2 regions of the Acinetobacter sp. 24-47-39 genome follow, and region 2 is predicted to be linked to the other one. Evidence: predicted binding sites of a transcription regulator. Region 2 holds the regulator's gene; the other holds the start of a gene.
The links. The regulator PhoB, encoded in region 2, activates phosphate uptake and scavenging genes when phosphate is short. The targets are predictions, from matches to a motif close to TGTCATNAANCTGTCATAA.
Positions count from the first base shown of each region.

Region 1: a site for PhoB is predicted at 2,270-2,288, ahead of AC1M9C_RS12635 (inorganic phosphate transporter). Genes of this name have one in related genera too.

Region 1 is NZ_JBWYIP010000014.1:46,541-54,163, reverse strand. Features, by position in the region: gene metH (methionine synthase) at 1-2,103, opposite strand, end outside; gene AC1M9C_RS12635 (inorganic phosphate transporter) at 2,562-4,184, shown strand; gene AC1M9C_RS12630 (hypothetical protein) at 4,259-5,800, opposite strand; gene AC1M9C_RS12625 (ABC transporter substrate-binding protein) at 5,960-6,913, opposite strand; gene AC1M9C_RS12620 (rhomboid family intramembrane serine protease) at 7,070-7,623, opposite strand, start outside.
Region 2 is NZ_JBWYIP010000002.1:170,561-178,183, forward strand. Features, by position in the region: gene AC1M9C_RS03535 (MATE family efflux transporter) at 1-941, shown strand, start outside; gene AC1M9C_RS03540 (SDR family NAD(P)-dependent oxidoreductase) at 993-1,838, opposite strand; gene AC1M9C_RS03545 (TetR/AcrR family transcriptional regulator) at 2,037-2,723, shown strand; gene phoB (phosphate regulon transcriptional regulator PhoB) at 2,952-3,662, shown strand; gene phoR (phosphate regulon sensor histidine kinase PhoR) at 3,673-5,034, shown strand; gene asd (archaetidylserine decarboxylase) at 5,076-5,924, opposite strand; gene AC1M9C_RS03565 (sulfurtransferase) at 5,921-6,769, opposite strand; gene pncB (nicotinate phosphoribosyltransferase) at 6,875-7,623, opposite strand, start outside.

The DNA of each region.
Region 1 (7,623 bases), on a different contig from region 2:
ACCTGCCATGAGCGGGCCTTCAATCACGTCGAGTGGACGCGCTGATTTTAAACGTGCCTCTTCGGTATCTTCATCAATATAAGTCGTAATACCTTTTACAAGCGCATATTCAAGACGTTTTTCAACAGGTTCATTACGCCATTCAAGATTTTCTTCTGCTTTTTGCGCACCCGCTTGACCACGGTATTTTTCTGCAACAGCAAGCAGTTTTTCAGTCGCTTCTTGACCGCTTGCGCCTTGGTTACGGTTCAGCACCACATCTTCAACGGCTTCTTTCAGCTCAGCATCAATGTCATCGTAAATTGCAAGCTGACCTGCGTTGACGATCCCCATGGTTAAGCCTTGTTGAATGCCGTGATACAAGAACACCGCATGGATCGCTTCACGAACAGGTTCATTACCACGGAATGAGAACGATACGTTTGAGATCCCGCCTGACACCATCGCATTTGGCAGGTTTTGTTTAATCCAACCGGTTGCTTCAATGAAGTCCACACCGTAGTTGTTGTGTTCTTCAATACCTGTTGCGACCGCAAACACGTTCGGGTCAAAAATAATATCTTCAGATGGGAAACCCACTTCGTTGACTAAGACATCGTAAGAGCGCTTACAGATTTCCTTTTTACGTTCAGCTGTATCCGCTTGACCATTTTCATCAAACGCCATGACAATGACTGCCGCACCGTACTGACGGCAGAGGCGAGCACGTTCGACAAACTCGTCATAACCTTCTTTTAAGGAAATTGAGTTTACAACCGCTTTACCTTGGACGCATTTCAAACCTGCTTCAATGATCTCCCATTTAGAAGAGTCAAGCATGATTGGCACACGTGAAATATCAGGCTCAGACGCGATCAGATTCAGGAAATGCACCATCGCTTCTTGCGAATCCAGCATCCCTTCATCCATGTTGATGTCGATGATTTGCGCACCGGCTTCAACTTGTTGGCGAGCAACATCTAAAGCTTCAGTGAAGTTACCTTCTTTAATCAGGCGTAAGAATTTTTTAGAACCTGTCACGTTGGTACGTTCACCGACGTTCACAAACAATGAATCTTTAGTAATGTTAAATGGCTCTAAACCACTTAAACGACATGCAGGTTCAATTTCAGGGATTTGACGCGGTGCAATACCTTCAACCGCTTGCGCAATCGCACGAATATGATCCGGCGTCGTACCACAACAACCACCCGTAATGTTAATTAAGCCACTTTCAGCAAATTCTTTAATAAATGCTGCAGTTTCTTCAGGAGTTTCATCATAACCACCGAAGGCATTTGGTAAGCCTGCGTTTGGATGCGCTGAAACAAAAGTATCCGCAACGTCAGACACGGTTTTGACGTGTGGACGCATCGCATCTGCACCCAGTGCACAGTTAAAGCCAATCGATAAAGGCTCTGCATGGCGCATTGAGTTCCAGAATGCTTCTGCGGTTTGACCTGTGAGTGTACGCCCAGATGCATCGGTAATGGTGCCCGAAATCATAATTGGCAGTTCGTAACCAATTTCTTTAAACACTTCTTTCACTGCAAAGATCGCAGCTTTGGCATTTAGGGTATCGAAGACCGTTTCAATCAAGATGATATCTGCACCACCTTCAATCAATGCCTTAGTCGCTTCAATGTAGTTAACTTTTAACTCATCAAAGGTGATGTTACGGAATGCCGGATCATTTACATTTGGTGAAATTGAAGTGGTACGTGACGTTGGTCCTAATACGCCCGCAACAAAACGTGGCTTTTCAGGTGTTGAATATTTTTTACATGCTTCTTTGGCAATTCGAGCTGCTTCACGGTTAATCTCAGGAACCAAATCTTCCATATGGTAGTCAGACATTGAAACACGCGTTCCATTGAACGAGTTGGTTTCAATAATATCTGCTCCAGCTTCAAGATAAGCTTCATGAATGCCTTGAATAATCTGTGGCTGAGTTAGAACCAATAAGTCGTTATTACCCTTAAGGTCGTAGGCCCAATCCTCAAAACGTTCACCACGGTAATCAGCTTCTTCCAATTTGTGGCGTTGGATCATGGTACCCATTGCACCATCAATAATCAGGATACGTTTGGCAAGAAGCGCTTTTAAGGTGGCGAGGGTAGACATCAAATGACTCTCACAAAAATCTGCACAAATAATGGTGCAATATTTTAGCAGAGTTACGTCCACTTTTCTGATAAATAAAAATTTATGAACCTATTCCCAAAAAATTAAGGATGAATTTCATCCATCAACTACGATGATCAATCTATCAAAACTGAAACTGTCTATATTTCATCATGTTGTCATAATCTAATGTAATAATAACTGCCGTTGTAACAAATGTGACAGTGATGTCATCTTTATTTCATCTATTTAATTACCGATTGAAATAAAGATTAAAGACGAGGATTTTGTATTAACTATCTGATTATTATTGATAAATTTTGAATATTGGTTGTTTTTAAAGTTTAATTTTCTTAAATAAGTGTCGTTTGGATGACTTATATGACAGCTCTTTGTCATATAATTGTAATAATTAAATTGAACAATAGAGGGGATATTTATCCTCTTTCTCTGCTTGCATGAATTCTAATCAAACTCCAGTTTCAGATTCAGCACAATCGTCAACGCCTATGCAGTCGACGAATGTTCACGTGCCAACGCCGAAATTCTTTATGCCAGTGTTCCTTACACTGATTGTTTCAACCTTGATTTACATTGGTTTTCAGTTGGCTGCTGATTTATCTCATGTGCCTGCTTTAAATCTTTATGCTGTGATCATGTTGGCCACGGCATTGTTTATCGCATTGGGTTTCGAGTTCGTTAACGGTTTCCATGACACGGCCAATGCTGTGGCAACAGTTATTTATACCAACGCTTTATCTGCACCTGTCGCTGTAATGTGGGCAGGCTTCTGTAACTTCCTTGGCGTAATGGTCGCAAGTGGTGCAGTTGCCTACGGTATTATCGCGCTATTGCCTGTTGAATTGATTATGAACGTCGGTTCAGGTGCTGGTTTTGCCATGGTCTTTGCCATGTTGATTGCCGCAATCGTATGGAACTTAGGAACTTGGTTCCTCGGTATCCCTGCTTCTAGCTCTCATACACTGATCGGTTCGATTTTAGGTGTGGGAATCATGAACTACATCTTAAACGCAGGTAATGGTGCGTCAGGTATAGACATGGAACAGGTGATGAAAGTGGGTAAAGCACTTTTATTCTCACCATTAATCGGTTTTGCATTTGCGGCTGTATTGTTCTTATTGGTTAAAAAAATCTTTAAGAAACAAGTGGAATTATTCCAACCACCAGAAGGGAATAAACCGCCGCCGCCACTTATTCGTGCCATTTTGATTTTCACGTGTACCGGTGTAAGTTTTGCACACGGCTCAAATGATGGCCAAAAAGGTATGGGTCTGATTATGTTGATTCTGATCGGGATCGTGCCATTGGCTTACTCTTTAAACAAGAGTCTAGATCAACAACATATCCAAACGTTTGGTCAGTTATCTGCTCAAACTGCTGATTTGATTTATCCAAATCACCAAGATATTCCAGATGAAAAAGCGCGTGAAATTATCACGTCATATATCCAAACCAAAGAAATCACGCCTGAAGTTGTGCCAGCTTTGGCAAGTTTAACGGATCATTTAGGTGAAAAAGTAGGAAGCTACACATCCATTAAAGATGTTCCTGAAGATCAAGTAGCTGAATTCCGTAATGATATGTACCTCAGCACGACTGCATTCAAGCGTTTAGATAAAGCAGAAGCTTTACCTGCCATGACTGAAGCGCAAGAAAAAACAGTGGACAACTACCGTGATAACTTAGATTCATTCCTTCAATACATTCCAACATGGGTGAAAGTTGCGACTGCATTGGCATTAGGTCTAGGGACGATGGTAGGCTGGAAACGTATTGTTGTTACCGTTGGTGAGCGTATTGGTAAACAACACATGACTTATGGTCAGGGGATGTCTGCAGAGTTAGTTGCAATGTCAACGATTGCTGCTGCTGATGGCTTTGGTATGCCAGTGTCAACAACACACGTTTTAAACTCTGCTGTAGCAGGTACGATGGTTGCGAATAAGTCGGGCTTAAACTTCCAAATGGTTCGCACAATCTTATCAGCGTGGATTTTCACACTGCCAGCAACAATCTGTTTGTCAGGTGGTTTATTCTGGTTGTTCCTTCAGTTCACCTGATTGAAATCAATACTTAAAGATTAAAAAAGCGCTGAACAATCAGCGCTTTTTTTATGATCAATTGTTTATGTCGCTTATTTTTGGAATTTAGACCAAAGTTTTTTCAAGGGGAGTTTTTCTTCAGCAAAACCATATAATGCGGCAAATGGTAGGGCGGTGCGTGCGAGATATGCTACACGCCATAACCCCCCATGATTAGCACCATGCATGATTAAGTCTAATGGATGATTGAGGGCGATGTCAGGATTGGCAACCGACTGTGGGTTTCTCAAATCATGAATCCACAACGCAGCCATAATCGCATTGGTCGTCGCGGGTTCAAACGCTTCAACATCAAACAAATTGGCACCATTGAAAGCAGCTTTTAATAATGGGTTTTTGGTTACCGAATGTGTGGTGGTCGATGGAGCAATATTAATGCTGACACGTTGACCTTGTGACCGTGCTAACGTAGCGCGCCATTGTTGAATCCTTTTCGCCAACGCATAATTTGGACCTTGTTCTACCACAAGACAGTCACATATCCCATACTGTTTATCATGACATTGGAATAAGCGTTCTTCATTTTGTTTGAAAAAATAATCACGAGAGACAGTTGAAATACTCTTAGACAGAATATTTTCAAGTTTAGAGCGTGATTTAAACTTATCTAATCCACCTTGAATAACTTCCTGTGGTACAGCGTAGACGTCAGTGGGCGTACACATATACATTAAACTGGTATTGGATTTTTGTTGGCTGACATGTTGCATAATGGCGTCCATCGCCATAGAAACACGAACGTGCTTTTCGCCATCTAAATACGCAATCGCGGCAAGATCTAAATCTTGATCAAACTGGGTGAGCCAATGTGCAATCTCAGGGGTATCTGTTAATAAGTTAACGCCTAAACGCTCTGCAGCTTCACGTATAGATGCAGATGAATCTATTGATTCGACACTTGGAGCGTATAAGGTCGCATTGCCTTGCAGAACAGTATTCAAAATCTTTGTCCATACTCGCTCATGATTTAAATCAAGCGCCACGATATTGGCTTTCCATTTCGCCAGCCAAGGTAAAGGTCCTGCTTCAGAAGCTGCACCAAACAGCACCATTGTTCGATCCGAAAGGTCAAACCACTCTGGATGTTTCACACACGCTTGTAATGCCTGAGCATGTGATGCTTCTATAATGCCTCGGTCTAACCAAAGTTGAATTTGCTCGAGTAGGGCTTGATCTTCTAAATTTTTACCCTGATAAGGTACAAACCATTGTGGCTCAGCAGTAGAGTTTCCTTGAAGTGTGTAGGTATTTAAATCTTTTGATTTAAGATTCATCACTTCATTCAATGCGTGTGTATGTTGATCACGTTGAAAACTAAACTCTTCATAAGCTTGTTGAAGTCCATCTTGAGCGATGCGCAGCGCAGCTTCAGGTGATGAGAGCCCACATTCTACCAACCGTTTAAAATGAATCGGATAGGATTTGCGCCAATTCTTTTCATTGATAACTGCATCAGCGTATTCTGGCTGAATCTGTTGTAATGCCGCACTGACGATGCGTTGGCCTGATTTTGAACTGCTGGGTTTAGAGGACGTGTTAGAGGAAAATTGTAAACCATCAGGTTGATTAGACATGCAAAAAATCTCAAAAAAAAATGAATAAATTCGCGGATGCCTACATTATCCTGACAAAATTAATGATCTAGGTGGCATTAATTACCAGATATTGATTGAATTATTACGAGATATTTCTAAAAAAAGGAAGCCAAAGACTTCCTTTATAAATAAAATCAATTATTTAGTATTTTTTATACCATTGATCAATTCTTCTAACATAAATGCAGTGTTATCTAAGCCAGCGCCCGTTAAATACCAGGCATCGGCATCAACAAAGATGACACGATTCTCTTTGACTGCTTGACTATTCTTGAGTAATGGATGTGATTGAATATGTTGTTTCGCAGCATAGTTTTGTGTGTTTACAGCACCACGGTCTAACACAATGATGAAATCAGGATTTTGTTTTATTGCTTGTTCTAGACGCTCTAAATTGCGTTGCGCGGCAGCACGAGCTTCTGGGGAGTTTGGAGCAGGTCGAGCACTTGAGGTTTGAGGTGCTGCAGTCGGTACGACTGACTTTAAGCCAGAAATATCATAGGCGAATCCAAATCTTTCATTGCTTGCATGTGGCATGAAATTATCACCCTTGGCAAAAAGCATCAGGCCGGATTTACCTTTAGTGAGTTGTTTAAGTTGTGCTTGAAGGGCATAGACATGATCTAATTTAGATTGTGCGAGTTGTTCCTTATTAAACATTTTTGCTAAAAAAAGTGTGCGATTTTTCAGGTCTTGATTGAAGTTTTGAGTATCAGGCCAGAGGTTGATTGCAGGTGCAATTTTTTTGACCTCATCTAATTTCGCGGCAGAACGCCCGCCGACAATGATGAGATCTGGCTTTTGTTCTTTTAATAAGGTTTGGTTGGGTTCAAATAAAGATCCAACTTTTAAATATTGTTTGTCATTAAATTTTTTCAAAGCACCAACAAAAGTAGTTTCGGGTACGATTGATGCTTGAATACCTAAAGCATTCAGTGTATCCAACGCGGATAGTTCGTAAACAGCCAGCTTCTGTGGTGTATTTTGAAGTTGAATAGTTTGATCTTGATAAGTGAATTGAACAGGTTGAGCATATGAAACAAAGGCACTGAATGAAAGAATGAGTGCCAATGGAAGTTTAATGTAAGTCATATCAATACCTCGAGGTTTGATAAAAGCTTAACATAAATATATAAATGATAATCATTATCATTGTTGAATCTGTGTTTTTGATTTATTTACCAGCATCAACTTTTAATTTAAGGGTATTTGTGCGGAGTGTTTTAACCCTCCGCAATGATCAAAGAATTAGAAAGGTAGTTGAAGCAACTTGCTGAAGAAATGTGGAATAACTTGAGGTTCAATCAATATCGTAACTACGACACCGTAGGCTGCACCCCATAAATGTGCACTGTGGTTGATGTTACTGTTTCCACGTTTACCTGACCAAATACTATAAGCAACATAAAGCACGGCAAAAATAATGGCTGGAACTGGAATAAAGAAGACAAATATCAGTTTCCATGGTTGAAATAAAATATAAGCAAACAAGACTGCTGATACTGCTCCAGAGGCACCTAGACTTGCCCAGCGGTGATCATTTTTATGTTTTAAATAGCTTGGAATAATTGCCGCGATTAAACCGCCTAAATAGAACAGAACAAATCCGAGTTCATATAAGTATTGTCGATAAAAACTCTCAATTACACTTCCAAAGAAAAAGAGTGTGATCATATTGAACAGTAGATGTGTTCCATCTGCATGTATAAAACCATGCGTGATAAATCGATCGTATTGACCTTTCTGCATGGCTGGAGGCCAAAAAATCAAACGATTCATAATATTTTGATTGGAAAATGCAA
Region 2 (7,623 bases):
CAGGTAGCCCACTCCTTTTTATTTATATTATTTATACCTCTATCTTACGTGGTGTCGGTGATAGCATTACACCTCTCATCGCTTTGGGAATGACCAGTTTAATTGGGCTCTTTATTACCCCTGTTCTCATCGCTGGATATTTTGGATTTCCTCAATTGGGTATCATTGCACCTGCCATCGCCACGATTGTGGGTTATCTGGCCGTGCTTATTTTTCTGTACGTTTATTTAAATAAAAAAAATCATCCATTACGTCCAGATTTAGCAATGTGTAAACATGTACGCCACAATCCTGAACTGAGCAAAATTATTCTCAGACTTGGCGTTCCTACAGGCATTCAAATGGTCACGACCTCTGTGGCAGGATTAGTCATTGTCGGCTTGGTCAATCGCTATGGTTCAGAAGCAACAGCTGCTTATGGCGCAGTTAATCAGGTTTTGAACTACATCCAATTCCCTGCTCTGTCTATCGCAATTGCTGCCTCTATTTTTGGGGCTCAAGCGATCGGTGCAGGTAAAGCGGATTCTTTATCACGTGTAACTAAAACAGCACTGGGGATGAATTTTGTCTTTACAGGCGGGCTCGTAATCTTGGCTTATTTGTTCTCAAAATATCTCATGGCATTATTTATTACAGATGAAAAAGTCGTGATACTCGGGCAACAATTATTGTTTATTGTGCTGTGGTCAATTTTATTTTTTGGCGCGAGTGCTATTTTCGCCTCAATTATGCGTGCAAGTGGCACTGTGACTATGCCAATGATCATCAATATTGTAGCCATACTCTGTATAGAACTCCCAGCAGCTTATCTATTTAGCGCATGGTGGGGGCTGGCGGGAATCTGGTACGCTTATGCTTTGGCTTTCGTTTGCTTATGTGTGATGCAAGGTTTGTATTATCAATTTGTTTGGAAAAAGAAAACTGTTCAAGTACTGATTTAAATTAGAAATCAAGAAAATAAAAAACCCGCATGACGCGGGTTTTTTTAACGATTATTTAGAATCGAAACGTTTACTCATTTTAGTCGCAAATGCAGTCACTTTTTGATAGCCCGTTGGCATCACACGTTGCATCAAATCAATCACTTTCGCATCGTTGCCAATCAGTAAACGACGGCGATCTTTTTGTACTGCTTCTAGAATTTGACGCGCTGCTTCTTCAGGTGGACAACGTAATAACTTATCAAATGTCTGTGCAGATTTCTGTGGATTCATGCCCAAAGATTTTAAACTGTCATTCATTTTTGCAGCTTTCGCAATATTGGTACGAATGCCACCTGGATGTACGCACAGCGCGCTCACACCCACATTTTCAATATCTAGCTCTTGACGAAGAGATTCAGTGAAACCACGTACAGCAAATTTAGTTGCATTATAAGCAGACTGAGTGGGTTGCGCAGTTAAACCGAATAAACTTGAAATGTTGATAATGTGTCCATCACCTGTTTTTTTAATATACGGTAAAAATTCTTTAGTGCCGTACACGACACCCCAAAAGTTAATATTAACAATCCATTCCAACTCTTCGTATGTTGCGCCTTCAACGGTCGAACCCAATGCCACCCCAGCATTGTTGAAAATCATGTTCACTGAACCATGATTCTGTACAGTTTCAGCCGCCCATGCTTTAACTTCGTCACGATTCGCAACATCTACTTTCTTGGTTGTGACTCGTACATTTGCATTCTTCGTCAGTTCAACTGTTTCTGCTAAGCCCTTTTCATTTACGTCACTTAAAGACAAATGACAACCTTGCTTAGCCAGTAACACTGCAAGTTGTTGACCAATACCAGAACCTGCACCTGTGATTGCAGCCACTTTGTTTTTAAAATTTTTCATTGTGAATCCTTTTTTTGATTTTTATGCACCACAGCGTTGATCTGGGTCATTCATGTTCACTATAATTTTGACAATTATTATTGTCAATGTAACTATCGACCATTTTTATTGTTACTATAGGCCAATTTAGTATCTTTAGCTGATCAGTACTCTATACTGACCGCAGCATAACACTTTTATAAAAAGACTCGAATTGCTATGAACCCAGAGAACCTCACTCCATCAGAACACGAGCAAGCGATTGAAAAGCCTCCCGCAAAAGAGCGTCAATTTAAAGGGATGTCCTTAACTGAACGCAAACAAGCACGCCGTGAGAAACTTATTGAAGCGGGTATTGAAGCATATGGAACTCATGGTTTTTTCTCAGTAACCGTTAAAGATATTTGCACACAAGCGAAATTAACTGAACGTTACTTTTATGAATCTTTTAAGAAAAGTGAAAACTTATTCCAAACGATCTTTTTAGAACTGATTGAGAAGCTTCAACAAACATTAATGCAAGCTATTATGAAAGCCTCTCCTGAGCCTCTAAACATGATTGATGGAGGTCTAAATGCGTTCTTTAGTTTTTTAGAAGATGATCCGCGTACCGCTCGGATTATTTATATTGATGCAATGCTCGTCCAAGAACTTCATAATCATGCAACCATTCAAGAAACAATGGGCCGTTTCGACCGAATGATTCATGCCTTTGTCACATTAATGATGCCACATACCCATCTCACTGAAAAAGAGATCTCCTTGATTGCAACTGGTCTAAATGGCTATGTCACTCAAGTTGCTGTTCGCTGGGTAGTAGGTGGTTTTAAACTTCCACGTGCTGAGGTCGTTCAGGCATGTAAAACCGTTTTTCTCGCCCTATTGAATGATCTAATGAAAAAGTAGCATCAAATTAAGATGAAGAAATTGTGACAAATCGTAAGTAAATTTAAGATATTGATTTAATTTCAGATTAATAAATATCAATGAGACAAAATATCAGCTTAATTGTCACAAAACATTGCTATATTTAACTTCGATTTCCATCTTGCAATGATACTGTCATAATTAATCTTTGTAATAAGCCTGTCATAAATATAAAACGGTTCACCGTTCATCATAGGATATTGCGTTGTGAAAGATGACTACATTTTAATTGTCGACGACGAGCTCCCAATTCGGGAAATGATCCATACTTCTTTAGATATGGCAGGCTTTCAATGCTTGGAAGCAGAAGATGCGAAACAAGCACATCAAATGATTGTTGATCAACGTCCAGCGCTTATCCTACTCGACTGGATGTTACCGGGTGGCGTGAGTGGCGTAGATTTGTGTCGTCGCCTTAAGCGTGATGAAACACTTTCAGAAATTCCAGTCATTATGTTGACTGCGCGTGGCGAAGAAGACCATAAAGTTCAAGGTCTTGATGCTGGTGCAGATGACTATATGACGAAACCATTTTCAACACGTGAGTTGGTATCCCGTATTAAAGCGGTGTTAAGACGTGCAAATGCGTTAAATGGCGAAAAAACCATTGATGCAAATGGCTTAATTCTTGACCCAGTAAGCCAACGTGTCAGCTATAATCAAAATATTCTTGATATGGGGCCAACAGAATATCGTCTATTGGCATTCTTTATGACTCATCCAGAACGTGCCTATACCCGTGCTCAATTACTTGATCAGGTATGGGGTGGAAATGTGTATATTGAAGACAGAACCATCGACGTCCATATCCGTCGCTTACGTAAAGTGCTCGAACCTTATGGTGCAGACCGTTATGTTCAAACTGTGCGTGGTACTGGCTATCGTTTTTCAACACGAGCTGATGTTGCTTTAGGTTAATTTAGATTTTATGTACGAACCCTACCCCGTCCCAGAATTGGCACGTGAACATCAAAAGTTTCTATATAGCAGTTTATGGACTTTTGCCAAGCAAGACTTACGTTTACTGGTATTTCTACTGATTATTGCGGGCTGTATCGGGTTAGGGATTGGCTATCTTTGGATATGCTTAGGCATTGCCTGTCTCATATTTTTTGGTATCCAATTACGCTCATTATATTTAGTCAATGATTGGATTTCGAATCGTCCTTACGATGTACCACCAAATTTAAATGGAATCTGGGGGGCATTACTGTTCAATGTATATCGGTCTCAACGCCAAGAACGTATTGTACAGTCTGAAATGGTTGGACTGATCGATCGGACCCAATCTTCTCTTGTGGCTTTATCAGAGGCGATTATTCTTACGGATGATTCCCATCAAATCGAATGGTGGAATCCTGCTGCGGAAAAGTTATTTGGCATTCAAGCTGTTGATCGTGGCCGCAACCTGCTCACGATTATTCGCCAACCTGATTTTATTGAATATTTTCATAATACCCATCAAGCACCAGATGGTGTAAAAATTAAATTGGTGAATCATGATAATAAGTATGCGCAAATCAAACTGACTCGCTTTGGCAATGAAAGTCGCCTCTTAGTTGCGCACGACATTACCCGTATGAAAAATCTCGAGCAAATGCGTTCAGATTTTGTTGATAATATTTCACATGAATTAAGAACACCACTCACAGTGTTAAGTGGGTATATCGAAACATTCACAGATCAAGAAGATATCAATCCGCGCTGGAAACGTGCCTTTGAGCAAATGCAATCGCAAACTAAACGCATGAATGCATTGGTCAATGATCTTTTGCTTTTGTCTCGTTTAGAAAATGAAAAACAAATTGCGAAAAATCAAATTATCGAAATGCCAAGTTTAATGAACCATCTTTTCGATGATGCGCAAGCTTACAATATTGATTATGGTCATACACTTAACCTTGATATAGACAGCCACTGTGACTTAATTGGTTCAGATATGGAATTGGCGAGTGCGTTTAGTAACTTAATTACCAATGCCATAAAGTACACCCCGAAAGGTGGCACCATCACCATCGGCTGGCATGATGATGGGGAACGTGGCTATTTTTCTGTTCAGGATACTGGTATTGGAATTGATCCAAAACACTTACCGCGTTTAACTGAGCGTTTTTATCGTGTGGATAGTGCACGCAGTCGTCAAACAGGTGGTACTGGTTTAGGCCTTGCCATCGTTAAGCACGTACTTATGCAACATGGCGCACATATTGAAATCGAGTCGAAAGAAAACGAAGGCTCTACATTTATTGCCGTGTTTCCCAAAGAACGCTTGTATAAAATGCACGAATAAAAAAAAGCGCCTAAGGCGCTTTTTTTAGTCAGAAGATACACTCAAATAAGATGACCTAACGCTTCACCCATTACTACAGTTGAGTTCGCCTTAAATGCTTGGTCCCATTGCATTTTATCTTTCTCAAACAAAACTACAGCCGTTGAACCCAAATAAAAACGTCCGAGCTCATCACCTTTTTCAAGTTTCATCGCATGATGGTTCAGCTCTAAGCGACCCGTTGGTTTTACTTTACCTGTCGCAACAGTTTCAATTCCAGCAACAATCATTGCGCCAACTAAAACAACAGCCATACGACCAACATCAGTATCGAATAAACATACCATTCGTTCATTACGTGCAAACAAACCCGGAATATTTTCAGCTGTAGTTTGGTTGACTGAAAATAATTCACCTGGAATATATAAAGTTTCAGTCAATGTACCAGAATAAGGCATATGCACACGATGATAATCACGCGGTGATAAGTACACTGTTGCAAATTCACCATTTTTGAATGGTGCTGCCAATTGAGGATCACCAATTAACTTTTCAACTGAAAAGCTTTGACCTTTTGCCTGAAAAATATCGCCCTCATTGATTTTACCCAATTGTGAAATTGCACCGTCTGCAGGTGACACGACACTTTTAGGATTAGGATCAATTGAACGAACGCCTGTTTTCAAAGAGCGAGTGAAAAACTCATTAAAGGATTTAAATTTCAAGGCATTTTGTTGCTCAGCAATTGACATATCAATGCCATATTTTGCTTTAAATGCTTGAATGACAACATTCTTTAATACTGGGTTTTCACTGGCTGCGACTTTACCTACCAAACGGCTGAGTTTTTGTTGCGGGACGATTTGCTGCGCTTGAATAAATAGTTTCTTTTTTAAATTTGTCAGACTCACTCAGGTGACTCTCCAGTAATGATTGGACTGTCGAGGCGGTTGCCCCACTCGCTCCACGCACCATCATAAGCTTGGATATCCCAACCCAGTAATCGACCAATAATGTAAGCTAAACCTGAACGGTGATGAGACTGACAATATACGACGACTGGCTGATCAAATTGAAAGCCCAATTGTTCTAAACGTTGTTGCGTGCGTTCTAAGGGGTGCAATTTTAAATGATTTTGACGATTAAGTGCAGTACTCCACTCAAAATGTCTAGCCGTTGGAATATGTCCACCACGACGTGCCGCGAGACGTTGCCCGGTATACTCCTCAGCCGTTCGGCAGTCCCATACTTGGCAAGTTTTATTTTCAATTTTTTTTATTAAAGTTGAATAATCAATACGGTGTTGATCAACATTGGATGTCTTAACTTGAAAAAGACATGTGACTGGCTGAACCTCTTCAACTTCTGAAGAAGTAGGATAGTTGGCGCCTAACCATGCATGAATACCACCATTTAATAAACTGGTGTTATAAAAACCCATACAGTGTAGATTCCAGATCAGTCGACCAGCCCATGCCCCACCTTCATCATCATAGACCACGACATGATGCTCAGGTGATATGTTTAATATCTGTACTAGCTGCTGAAGCCCTTCATCATCAGGCAATAAACCCGTAGCTTGTTCCTCTTGGCGCACTAAAAATTTTGGCTTCAGATGTATAGCATGCGGAATATGTAATTGCTCATAGACCGAACTTCGGGTCAAATCAACAATACGTAACTTTTCACTTCCTAAATGAGGAACAAGTTGTTCTGCTTCAATGAGCAGCCCGAAATCAAAAGCGTTAGTGGTCATATTTATTGAATAGTTCTATTGGCCTTGTTCAAATCTTAGCACAAGACTTTTTCAAAATTATTCTGATTTTTTGCATGGTATTAGCAAAAAATCAGAAAAGGGAAATTATGCTTGAGGAGACTCAACATCAAATACCTGACGCAAATATGCGAGGAAGGTATCATTATCAGTCATGGTTTTTCCTGGACTATCAGAGAGTTTAGCTACTGATTGACCATTGCACTCGACTAACTTTAAAACAATATTCAAAGCAGTTTGTCCCATATCATTGGTGAGGTTAGTACCAATCCCGAAACTGACTTGGAAACGATCTTTAAAATATTGATGCAAATCCCATGCCTTCTCTAAGTTTAGACCATCACTGAAAGTGAGCATTTTAGTTTTGCTGTCAATTTTTAATTTTTTATAATGTGCGTAGGCTTTATCGCCCCACGTATATGGATCACCACTGTCATGTCGTAGACCATCAAACAATTTGGCAAAATACAAATCAAAGTCTCTTAGGAATGCATCCATACCAACAACATCTGTCAGTGCAATGCCTAAATCTCCGCGATATTCCTGCACCCAAGTTTCAAGTGCAGCTTTTTGGAAATCACGTAAGCGAACATCCAGTGCTTGGAAAGCTTGTAAAAATTCATGTGCCATCGTACCAATTGGTGTAATACCCAACTGCTTTGCCAATAAAACATTACTTGTGCCACGAAAAATATGTGGTGCAGCCTTATTAAACTCTTCTACCACATGTTTTTGCCAGTCAAAACTATAGCGACGGCGTGTTCCAAAATCGGAAACAAGAAATGGTGGATCATTCGGTTGTTGACTACTTTCATAGTGTTTCAACAATTCAATTT